Regions from separate parts of the Vibrio gazogenes genome, predicted to be linked through region 2. Evidence: predicted binding sites of a transcription regulator. Region 2 holds the regulator's gene; the other holds the start of a gene.
What was found. The regulator CRP, encoded in region 2, controls carbon source genes, mostly activating them, when cyclic AMP is high. The targets are predictions, from matches to a motif close to TGTGANNNNNNTCACA.
Positions count from the first base shown of each region.

Region 1 (4,883 bases), 1.5 Mb from region 2:
ACGTTAATCGATCATTACTTACCCATGGTTCAGCCGAACTGGAAAGAGGTACTGTTGGCTTCCTGTGCCATCCCGACACTATGCCATCATCCCATCAATATCAATGGTGAATCCTACGTTGACGGAGGAATTTCAGCATCGATTCCCGTTCAGGAAGCATGGCGGCAGGGAGCCCGTTTTATCGCTGTGATTCGGACTGAATCTGTCACCAATAACAAAGCAGGATTACAGTCTGCGGAGTTACCCCCGAAACCGAGTGAGGCATGGTTGCACCAATCGTTTAGCTACCTGCAAAATCAATGGCAGCAAAAAGTCACACAGTGGCGTCAAGACTGGCGTAATTATTTGCGTCAGAAAATGTCGCTGGTTCCTCAGGAAGAAATGTTGAATGGTGGACGCTGGTTATTTGGTTCGGAACAACTGTATCGAATGAGTCATTTAATCGGTGGTTCTATGGATACACGTCTGACGGATATGTTGATGGTTCATTACCAGACATATGCTTTAACCCTTGAGTTTTTAAAACGTCCGCCAGATGATGTGTTCGTGATTCAGATTGCCCCGGAACAGCCACTTCGTTCCAACACGTTGCTGAGTAGGAAAAGCGATTTGTTATGGGATTATGAGCAAGGATTACAAGCGGGTTATAACTTTATCCGTAGTTGGGAGAATGCCAGAGCGTTGAGCGGTCAATCACTGAAAGCGTCAAAATCAGGGCTGCTGGAATCATAGCAGCCCAACGGGCATTTATCTTACGCTCAAGGATCTCAACTAAAATATCAAACTAAAAGACAGGCAGAACTCGCATACAGTTTGTTGTTCCTTCGACGCCCATCACATCCCCCTGAGTGATAATCACAATATCACCGAATGCCAGTTGCTTTTTCTCTTTGAGAACCGAAAGGGCTTCGAGTGCGATTTCATAAGCTGATTCTTGGTGACTATCGAAATACCAAGGAATTACTCCACGATACAGCGCACAACGGTTTAACGCTTTTTCATTCTTCGACAGGGCAAAGATGGGAAGTTCAGAATTCAGGCGCGAAGTCATCAATGCTGTTCGACCTGACTCGGTCATGGTCACAATCGCTTGGATTCCGTCCATATGGTTGGCAGCATAAATCGTCGACATGGCGACTGTTTCTTCTGCTGTGACAAATGTGCTTTCTAGGCGATAGCTCTGAGTTTTCACTTCCATCACACTTTCTGCACCAATACAGACCTCGGCCATCGCTTTTACCGTCTCGACAGGGTATTTCCCTGCTGCCGTTTCTCCGGATAACATCACCGCATCGGTGCCATCGATGACTGCATTGGCGACATCCATTACTTCTGCCCGGGTTGGCATCGGGTTCTCAATCATCGACTCCATCATTTGGGTGGCAGTAATTACAACGCGATTCAGCGCTTTTGCTCGGTAGATCAGTTTCTTCTGCACTCCGACTAATGCCGGATCACCAATTTCAACGCCTAAGTCCCCTCGGGCGACCATAATCACGTCTGATGCCATGATGATATCGTCAATATTGGCTTGGTTTGAGACTGTTTCTGCACGCTCCACTTTGGCGACAATCTTGGCTTCTAACCCGGCATCCCGAGCCAGACTTCGTGCATACTGTATATCTTGACCATTTCTGGGAAACGAAACGGCCAGATACTCCACATCAAGCTCGGCTGCCAGCAGAATATCTTGTTTGTCTTTTTCGGTGAGCGCCTGAGCGGAAAGACCACCGCCCTGACGGTTAATGCCTTTATTGTTGGAGAGTGGCCCGCCGACTGTCACGGTCGTATGAATTTTTTGCCCTTCAACCATGATGACTTGTAGCTGAACCCGTCCGTCATCCAGCAATAGAATATCGTTGCGTTGAACATCATTGGGGAGGTTTTTGTAATCAATTCCGACAGCGTCTTGATGACCCGCGCCAGGGGGCATATCCGCATCCAGTGTAAATCGATCACCGACATTCAGTATGATCTTACCTTGAGTAAAAGTAGATACACGAATTTTTGGCCCTTGGAGGTCCCCCAGTATCGCCACGTGATGCCCAAGTCTGGCGGCAATCTCACGGACTTTTCTTGCTCGAAGGCGATGATCGTCTGCTGTTCCGTGTGAAAAATTCAGGCGAACAACATTGGCGCCTGCATCGATCAGGGCTTCAAGGTTATTATCCCGATCAGTTGAAGGGCCGAGAGTTGTTACGATTTTAGTTCTTCGTTGGATCTTTTTTGACATGATTTGCTCCTGACTGAGAATCATAAAGTGAGCCATGTAAGTATACTTGAGAACGTTCAAAGCGCTGGCAGAATGGATAAAAATTTAACATTTTTGTAAAAATCATCGTGAATTCAGAATGCTTCGAATGAGTGAACATTTGACTCTCAACACAAACTTGATTGATCGTACGTGATGCCTGTCACGCTCACATACCAAATCGCTTCACAATTACTTTGCAAAGTAAAAAAATTAGCAGGTTGTTGATTTCTGGAGCACATCATGTATACGGCTCAGCCCGGCCATATTGACCACATCAAGCAAATTAATGCTGGTCGTGTTTATAAGTTGATTGATCAAAAAGGCCCTATTTCACGTATTGATCTGTCTAAAGAGAGTGAACTTGCTCCGGCAAGTATCACCAAGATCACGCGTGAGCTCATTGATGCTCATCTTATCCATGAAACAACTGTTCAAGAAGCGATTAGCCGTGGCCGTCCTGCGGTTGGCCTGCAAACCAGAAATGAAGGATGGCAATTTCTCTCGATTCGTCTGGGACGGGGCTATCTGACAATTGCACTACATGAATTAAGTGGTGATGTGCTGATCGATACCAAAATTGATATTCATGAAGTGGATCAGGATGATTTACTGGCCCGATTGTTTCATGAGATCGAAGAATTTTTTCTGACCTACACCCAGCAACTTGAGCGAGTGACCGCGATTGCAGTGACACTCCCGGGATTGGTCGATGCAGAGAATGGGGTTGTTCTGCAAATGCCCCATTATCATGTGAATAACCTTGCGCTGGGGGCTGAGATTTATCAGGTGACTGGGCTACCGGTCTTCATTGCTAATGATACCCGGGCATGGGCACTGGCCGAAAAGCTGTTTGGCCACTCTCAGGGTGACGACAACTCGGTATTAATTTCCATTCACAATGGGTTGAATGCAGGTGTGATTGTGAATGGACGCGTATTACAGGGCAAACATGGCAACATCGGTGATTTGGGACATATCCAGATTGATCCGCAAGGTTTACCTTGCCATTGTGGGAATCGTGGTTGTCTGGAAACGGTGACGAGTTCGAAGGCTTTACGCGATCAAGCGATGTTACGAATTGCGAATGGCGAACAATCGTCGTTGAGTCGTCTGACGGAAATCTCAATTGAGGATATCTGTATCGCAGCCGCTCAAGGGGACCCATTATCGTGTGATATTATGGATCGACTGGGCAGACACCTCGGTCAGGCCATTGCGATCGTCATCAATATGTTTAATCCGGAGAAAGTGCTTATCGGTGGCGTCATTAATCAGGCCAAAGCGATTGTCTATCCTCCGATGCTCAAATATATCGAAAGTCAATGTAACCCCGCTTACCGGAAACAGGTCAAAATAATGGAATCCCGGTTTTATAAACAGTCAACGATGCCCGGTGCTGCGCTTATCAAGCAAGCTTTATACGATGGTTCATTATTGATGACCATTGTTGATCGTTAAGTGAAGTGACAGGTCAGAGGTAAGATCACTGCAAGTTTCCCCACCGTTGTCTATTTTCTGATGTATTCTCCTAGCTTTATCGCTTAATATGTTTCACAGTTATAATCAGGCATTTTGATGACTTTCTCGGCCTGTCAAGTCACTCTGTGAATTAGCAATGGTTTGCAGATACGGAAAGTCAGATGTTTCGTGTCGATAAATACAAAGTACTGGGTACTGAAGTGTATTACACAGCACCCGAAAACGTTTAGGTATATACTATTAACAGTTTTTAATTGGTGGAATCTCGTATGTCAGGTGTTTTAAATACGGTTGACCAGCGCACGAATCTCGTCGGAGAAAATCGCCTTGAACTGCTCCTTTTTAGATTGAACAGTCGACAGATTTTTGCGATTAATGTGTTTAAAGTCAAAGAAGTGATCAAAGTCCCGGTTTTGACTAAAATGCCCGGAGCACATCCACATATTACGGGTGTCGCTTCTTTGCGCGGAGAACCTGTTCCTGTTATCGACTTGAGAAGGGCGATTGGCTTTCCTGCCTCTCAAATAGAATCAGAAGAACAGAACTTGATTATTACGGAATATAATCGGTCAGTTCAGGGCTTTTTAGTCGGACAAGTTCGCAATATCATCAATACCGCTTGGACAGAGATTCAGCCTCCGCCACGGACTGCGGGAAGAGCAAATTACCTGACGGCAATCACACAGGTGAAAGAACAGGACCAAGCGCACATCGTTGAAATTATCGATGTCGAGAAGGTACTGGCCGAAATCGTACATTATGATGTGTCGATTTCTGCCGAAGTTCTGGATGAGAACCTAATGCCAGAAATGGTGGGACGTAAGGTGTTGATTGTCGATGACTCGGCAACAGCCAGAAATCAAATCAAAGGTACTTTGTCTCAGCTGGGGTTAGATATCATCGAATGTCGGGATGGATTAGAAGCATATAACTTGTTACGAAAATGGTGCGATGACGGCAAGAATGTCAGCCAAGAGATTCTGTTCATGATCACGGATGCTGAGATGCCGGAAATGGATGGTTACAAACTCACCTATGAAATTCGTAACGATGAGCGGATGAAAGATCTGCATATCACCTTAAACACATCATTAAGCGGTAGTTTTAACGAAGCAATGGTGAAAAAAGTTGGATGTGACCGCTTTATATC
Region 1 covers NZ_CP092587.1:2,290,087-2,294,969, reverse strand. Annotated here, with positions in the region: gene MKS89_RS10135 (patatin-like phospholipase family protein) at 1-732, shown strand, start outside; gene pyk (pyruvate kinase) at 785-2,233, opposite strand; gene mlc (sugar metabolism global transcriptional regulator Mlc) at 2,495-3,712, shown strand; gene MKS89_RS10120 (chemotaxis protein CheV) at 4,003-4,883, shown strand, end outside.
Region 1: a site for CRP is predicted at 2,404-2,419, ahead of mlc (sugar metabolism global transcriptional regulator Mlc). Genes of this name have one in related genera too.

Region 2 (4,883 bases):
AAATTACAGCCCGGTGACTCACAATTCATGACGCAACGCTATTGCAAAGAACTGGCAGCCGATCATCTGGCTCAGATTTTCGCAAAACCTGCGTCATTTTCATCGACATATACCAAACACAAAAAATAGAGGAAGTCATCGCGGTGAGCAACACGATACAGAACGTGAGCAAAAATAGATTACTGACCTTCAATCCAGCGTCAGGCGGTGCAGCATCACACATTCAGACAGTGCTCCCCAGATGGATTCGACGTACCCCTTTATTTTCACCACACTGGGAAACACTGACGACACCGGATGATGATATTTTGAGTCTGGCTTGGAGTGAAGACCCTGAGCAGCCCAGCGCCCAAATAAAGCCTCTGTTTATTTTATTTCATGGCCTGGAAGGTAGTTTTCACAGCCCTTATGCCAATGGCTTGATGTATGCTTTTGCTCAACAAGGCTGGTTATCTGTCATGATGCACTTTCGTGGGTGCAACGGGCAACCGAATCGCCTCCCCCGGGCTTACCATTCCGGAGAAACCAGCGATCCACGCTATTTTCTGGAGCAGATCCATCAACGTTTTCCGTCAAATTACAAGATGGCTACCGGTGTGTCGCTCGGTGGGAATATGCTGGCAAATTATCTGGCAGAGTTTGCCGAACAACCACTTGTCGATAGTGCAACCATTATCTCTGCTCCCTTTGATTTAAGAGACAGTTCGAACCGTATCAATCAAGGAGCCTCACGTATCTATCAGGCTTATCTCCTCCACTCACTCAAGCAGAATGTTTATCGTAAATTAGGCACCTTACGACAAGCGATTCCTATCACCCAATCCTTGATTCGACAGCTGAAAACATTACAAGAATTCGATGATTTGATCACCGCACCATTACACGGGTTTTGTGATGCACAGGACTACTACCAACGCTGTTCGGCAATCTCGAAGCTGGGGCAAATCCGTCTGCCAACGCTGATTTTACACGCACAAGACGATCCATTTATGACGGATGCCGTGATTCCAAACCAGCCACTCCCTGAAACGATCAATTATCAACTGCTGAAACACGGCGGACATGTAGGCTTTTTGAGTGGTACGCTTCTCAAACCCCGTTTCTGGTTGGAAGAGATGCTGCCGCTCTATTATCGTGAGCAACCACGAGTATCGTGAACAACCACGAGCGTGTATATCATCACTTGCACGAAAAATCATGATTATTGCGAAACATCACACGAAATCCGTTAATATACCCCCTATACAGAAATCCCCGAGTGATAGTATAGAGAGTCATCATCATGATTATTCCTTGGCAAACGCTCGAACCGGATACACTCGATAATCTGATCCAAGAGTTTATCCTCCGAGAAGGAACCGACTACGGTGAGCACGAAATCTCTCTTGAAGAGAAGGTCGCTCAAGTCAAACAGCAGATTCAATCCGGAGAAGCAGTCATCGTCTATTCCGAACTTCACGAATCCGTAGATATTCAACAAAACAGATATCGTTAATTCATGAATTGTCCGATGACAGCACCAATTTCCATGATATAGTGAAATCGATTTCTCGTTTTTTTTCGAGAAATCGATTGATTGAGTGCACGACAAGGAATGATAAGACAAGGTATGTCATGTCAGCAAAACATCCGATTATTGCAGTAACCGGCTCTTCAGGTGCCGGAACAACAACGACTTCAGAAGCTTTTCGCAAAATGTTCAATATGATGCGAATTAAGCCAGCTTGGGTTGAAGGAGACAGTTTTCACCGTTTCACCAGGCCTGAAATGGATGTCGAAATCCGTAAGGCCAGAGAACAGGGACGCCATATCAGTTATTTCGGTCCGCAGGCAAACGATTTTCCTACTTTGGAGGAATTTTTCCGGGAATATGGCCGTACTGGAACGGGGAAAATTCGCCGCTATCTGCATACATTTGATGAGGCAGTTCCCTATAATCAGATGCCGGGAACATTCACGCCATGGCAGGATCTCCCCAATGATACCAATGTGCTCTTTTATGAAGGGCTCCACGGAGGCGTGGTTGATGGTGAAACCAACGTGTCCCAACATGTCGATTTTCTCATTGGCATGGTACCGATCGTCAATCTGGAGTGGATCCAGAAATATGTCCGAGACACCCGGGACAGAGGACATTCCAGAGAAGCAGTGATGGATTCTATCGTCCGCTCAATGGATGATTACTTAAATTATATTACGCCCCAGTTTTCCCGGACACATATTAACTTTCAGCGAGTTCCAACAGTAGATACATCGAATCCCCTGAGTGCAAAAGGGATTCCGAGTCTGGATGAGAGTTTTGTGGTCATCCGCTTACTTGGCATCAAAAAAGTCGATTTCCCTTACCTGTTAGCAATGATTGATGGCTCATTTATGTCGTGTCATAACACGATTGTCGTCCCCGGTGGGAAGATGAGTTTTGCCATGGAGTTGATAGTCCGTCCGATTCTCCAGCAATTGATTGAAACAGGAAAAATTGGCTGATCACGATTCAATGGTACGAATCGGGCTCTTTTAGTTTCCATACCGTGACCATGCGCACGTTTTTGCGTACCAAATCACGGTCCTGACACGATTAAAGTCAAGAAATTGTGTAAGAAAAAGGATACTATTTGATACCGAAACAGAAGACAACTTGCAGGCTTTCTCAAGTGCTTTTATGCTAAGTGTTTAGTTCGGGGACATGTTCAGTTTAAACGTGTTCAGTTCAAAAGCTTCGCGAAAACATGGAAAGCAGCAAGCATACCCTGCAGAGGAAGAGAGATATTATGGTTCTAGGTAAACCTCAAACCGATCCAACATTAGAGTGGTTTCTTTCACATTGTCACATACATAAATACCCTTCAAAGAGTACGCTGATTCATGCAGGCGAAAAAGCGGAAACGCTTTATTACATCGTGAAGGGATCTGTTGCAGTTCTGATCAAGGATGAAGAAGGAAAAGAGATGATCCTTTCCTATCTCAATCAGGGTGATTTCATCGGTGAACTTGGTTTATTCGAAGAAGGTCAAGAGCGGACAGCTTGGGTCAGAGCGAAATCTCCCTGCGAAGTTGCAGAAATTTCCTTCAAAAAATTCCGTCAGTTAATTCAGGTTAACCCAGACATTTTAATGCGTTTGGCAGGACAGATGGCAAGCCGCCTTCAAGTCACCAGCCAAAAAGTCGGTGATCTGGCTTTTCTGGATGTGACTGGTCGTATTGCCCAGACACTGTTGAATCTGGCAAAACAACCTGATGCAATGACGCATCCAGACGGAATGCAAATCAAGATTACTCGTCAGGAGATCGGCCAGATTGTCGGCTGTTCTCGTGAAACCGTCGGTCGCATTTTGAAAATGCTTGAAGAGCAGAACCTTATTTCAGCCCACGGAAAAACAATCGTTGTTTACGGTACCAGATGATTTTTTCAGCTTGAACCAACAAAAGAGCCATCCTCGCGGTGGCTCTTTTATTTACTACAATTGAAAATAATACATCACTGATTATTGGTACTTTCAAAAATTTTGTCCGCGGAAGCTTCAACAAATCCGGGATACAATATGCCATTTGCCATCGGGTAACGTTTAGCAAATTCATAAAAACCACCGGGAACCAACAACGCCGCTTCATCAAATTCAACAGCCACCCGATCAGCCATGGTCGATGACTGTTCCAGAAATAACTCAGGTGAGCCTTTCACTTCACCATCTGATGAATTGATCACAAAACCATGCTGGTGCAGATAAGCATTAACGTCCGCGACCTGATTAAAACGGGCCAACTGATTCACACTCACGGTAAAATGGTTTGCACCGTAACCATGTGCAGCAACCCAAGCGGCATACTCACTTTCTTCGGCCAATAGATAATACTGCTCAAGTGACACCGGCCATAAACGTCCACCATAAAGAAAATCAGCATCAGCAACCATCTCGGGCCGGACATGAGAGACCAAACTTCTCACGATCTTTTGCAAAGATTCAGAACAACGTTCAACTTCCAACTCACTGATGAACACTTTGGGTAACTTGGGATTCGGATGCTCAAAGTGCTGTGCGGCTAACATTTTGCGTTCAAACTGATAATGCCCTTTCGAAACATATCCCAGTCGAACCAATGGCTCCACTATCACTTCAAGGCTTACTTGCGGCAAATTAAATGTCCGCAACGCAATATGATCATTGATTAACGGATTATCTTCTTGGAATAATTTATGAATCCGCTGCGCTGATGGACAGAGTCTGGTTGTATAGTCTTGCCATAATGCGGCAAACAATGAGTCCAGCGTCATAGCGCCTCCTTCTTTATCAATTATCTTGGGCTGCCATCGCGTTCCTGTTCTCAGATCCAAGAGATTAACGAATCATCAGAAAACGAACCCGATCACCAGACTGAATCAGCAAAACCTGAGCAATTTCAGGCGTGATAATCACAGTCTCAGATTCCGGGTGAAAATCGACCTCAGCAATCGTCGCCCGGAAAAATTCAAATGAAGTATTACTGAGTATGACTTTCTGCCGACTCTGATGCTGTGCCACTTTGACCGTCGCAGACACCGAATGCCTGACCGATTCAATATGGCGTAAGTCACATTCAACGGTTGGGCCCGCATCAAAAATATCGACATAATTACGGCAGGAGAAACCTTCTTCTTCCAATAATTTTAAAGCAGGTTTGGTCTTATCATGCACCTTCCCAATCACAGCTTGGGCTTCAGGGCTGAGCAGATTGATATAGATCGGTAACTTTGGCATCAGTTCAGCAATGAATCCTTTATGCCCCGACCCCGTTAAATAATCTGCCAGCGAAAAATCAATGGAAAAGAAATGTTCCTGCAACCATTGCCAGAACGGAGAGTTTCCCTGTTCATCCGAGACACCTCTCATTTCAGCAATAATCGTTTG
Region 2 covers NZ_CP092587.1:317,692-322,574, reverse strand. Annotated here, with positions in the region: gene MKS89_RS01415 (TIGR02444 family protein) at 1-129, shown strand, start outside; gene MKS89_RS01410 (hydrolase) at 165-1,157, shown strand; gene MKS89_RS01405 (YheU family protein) at 1,283-1,495, shown strand; gene MKS89_RS01400 (phosphoribulokinase) at 1,615-2,484, shown strand; gene crp (cAMP-activated global transcriptional regulator CRP) at 2,769-3,401, shown strand; gene MKS89_RS01390 (DUF1338 domain-containing protein) at 3,476-4,270, opposite strand; gene astA (arginine N-succinyltransferase) at 4,335-4,883, opposite strand, start outside.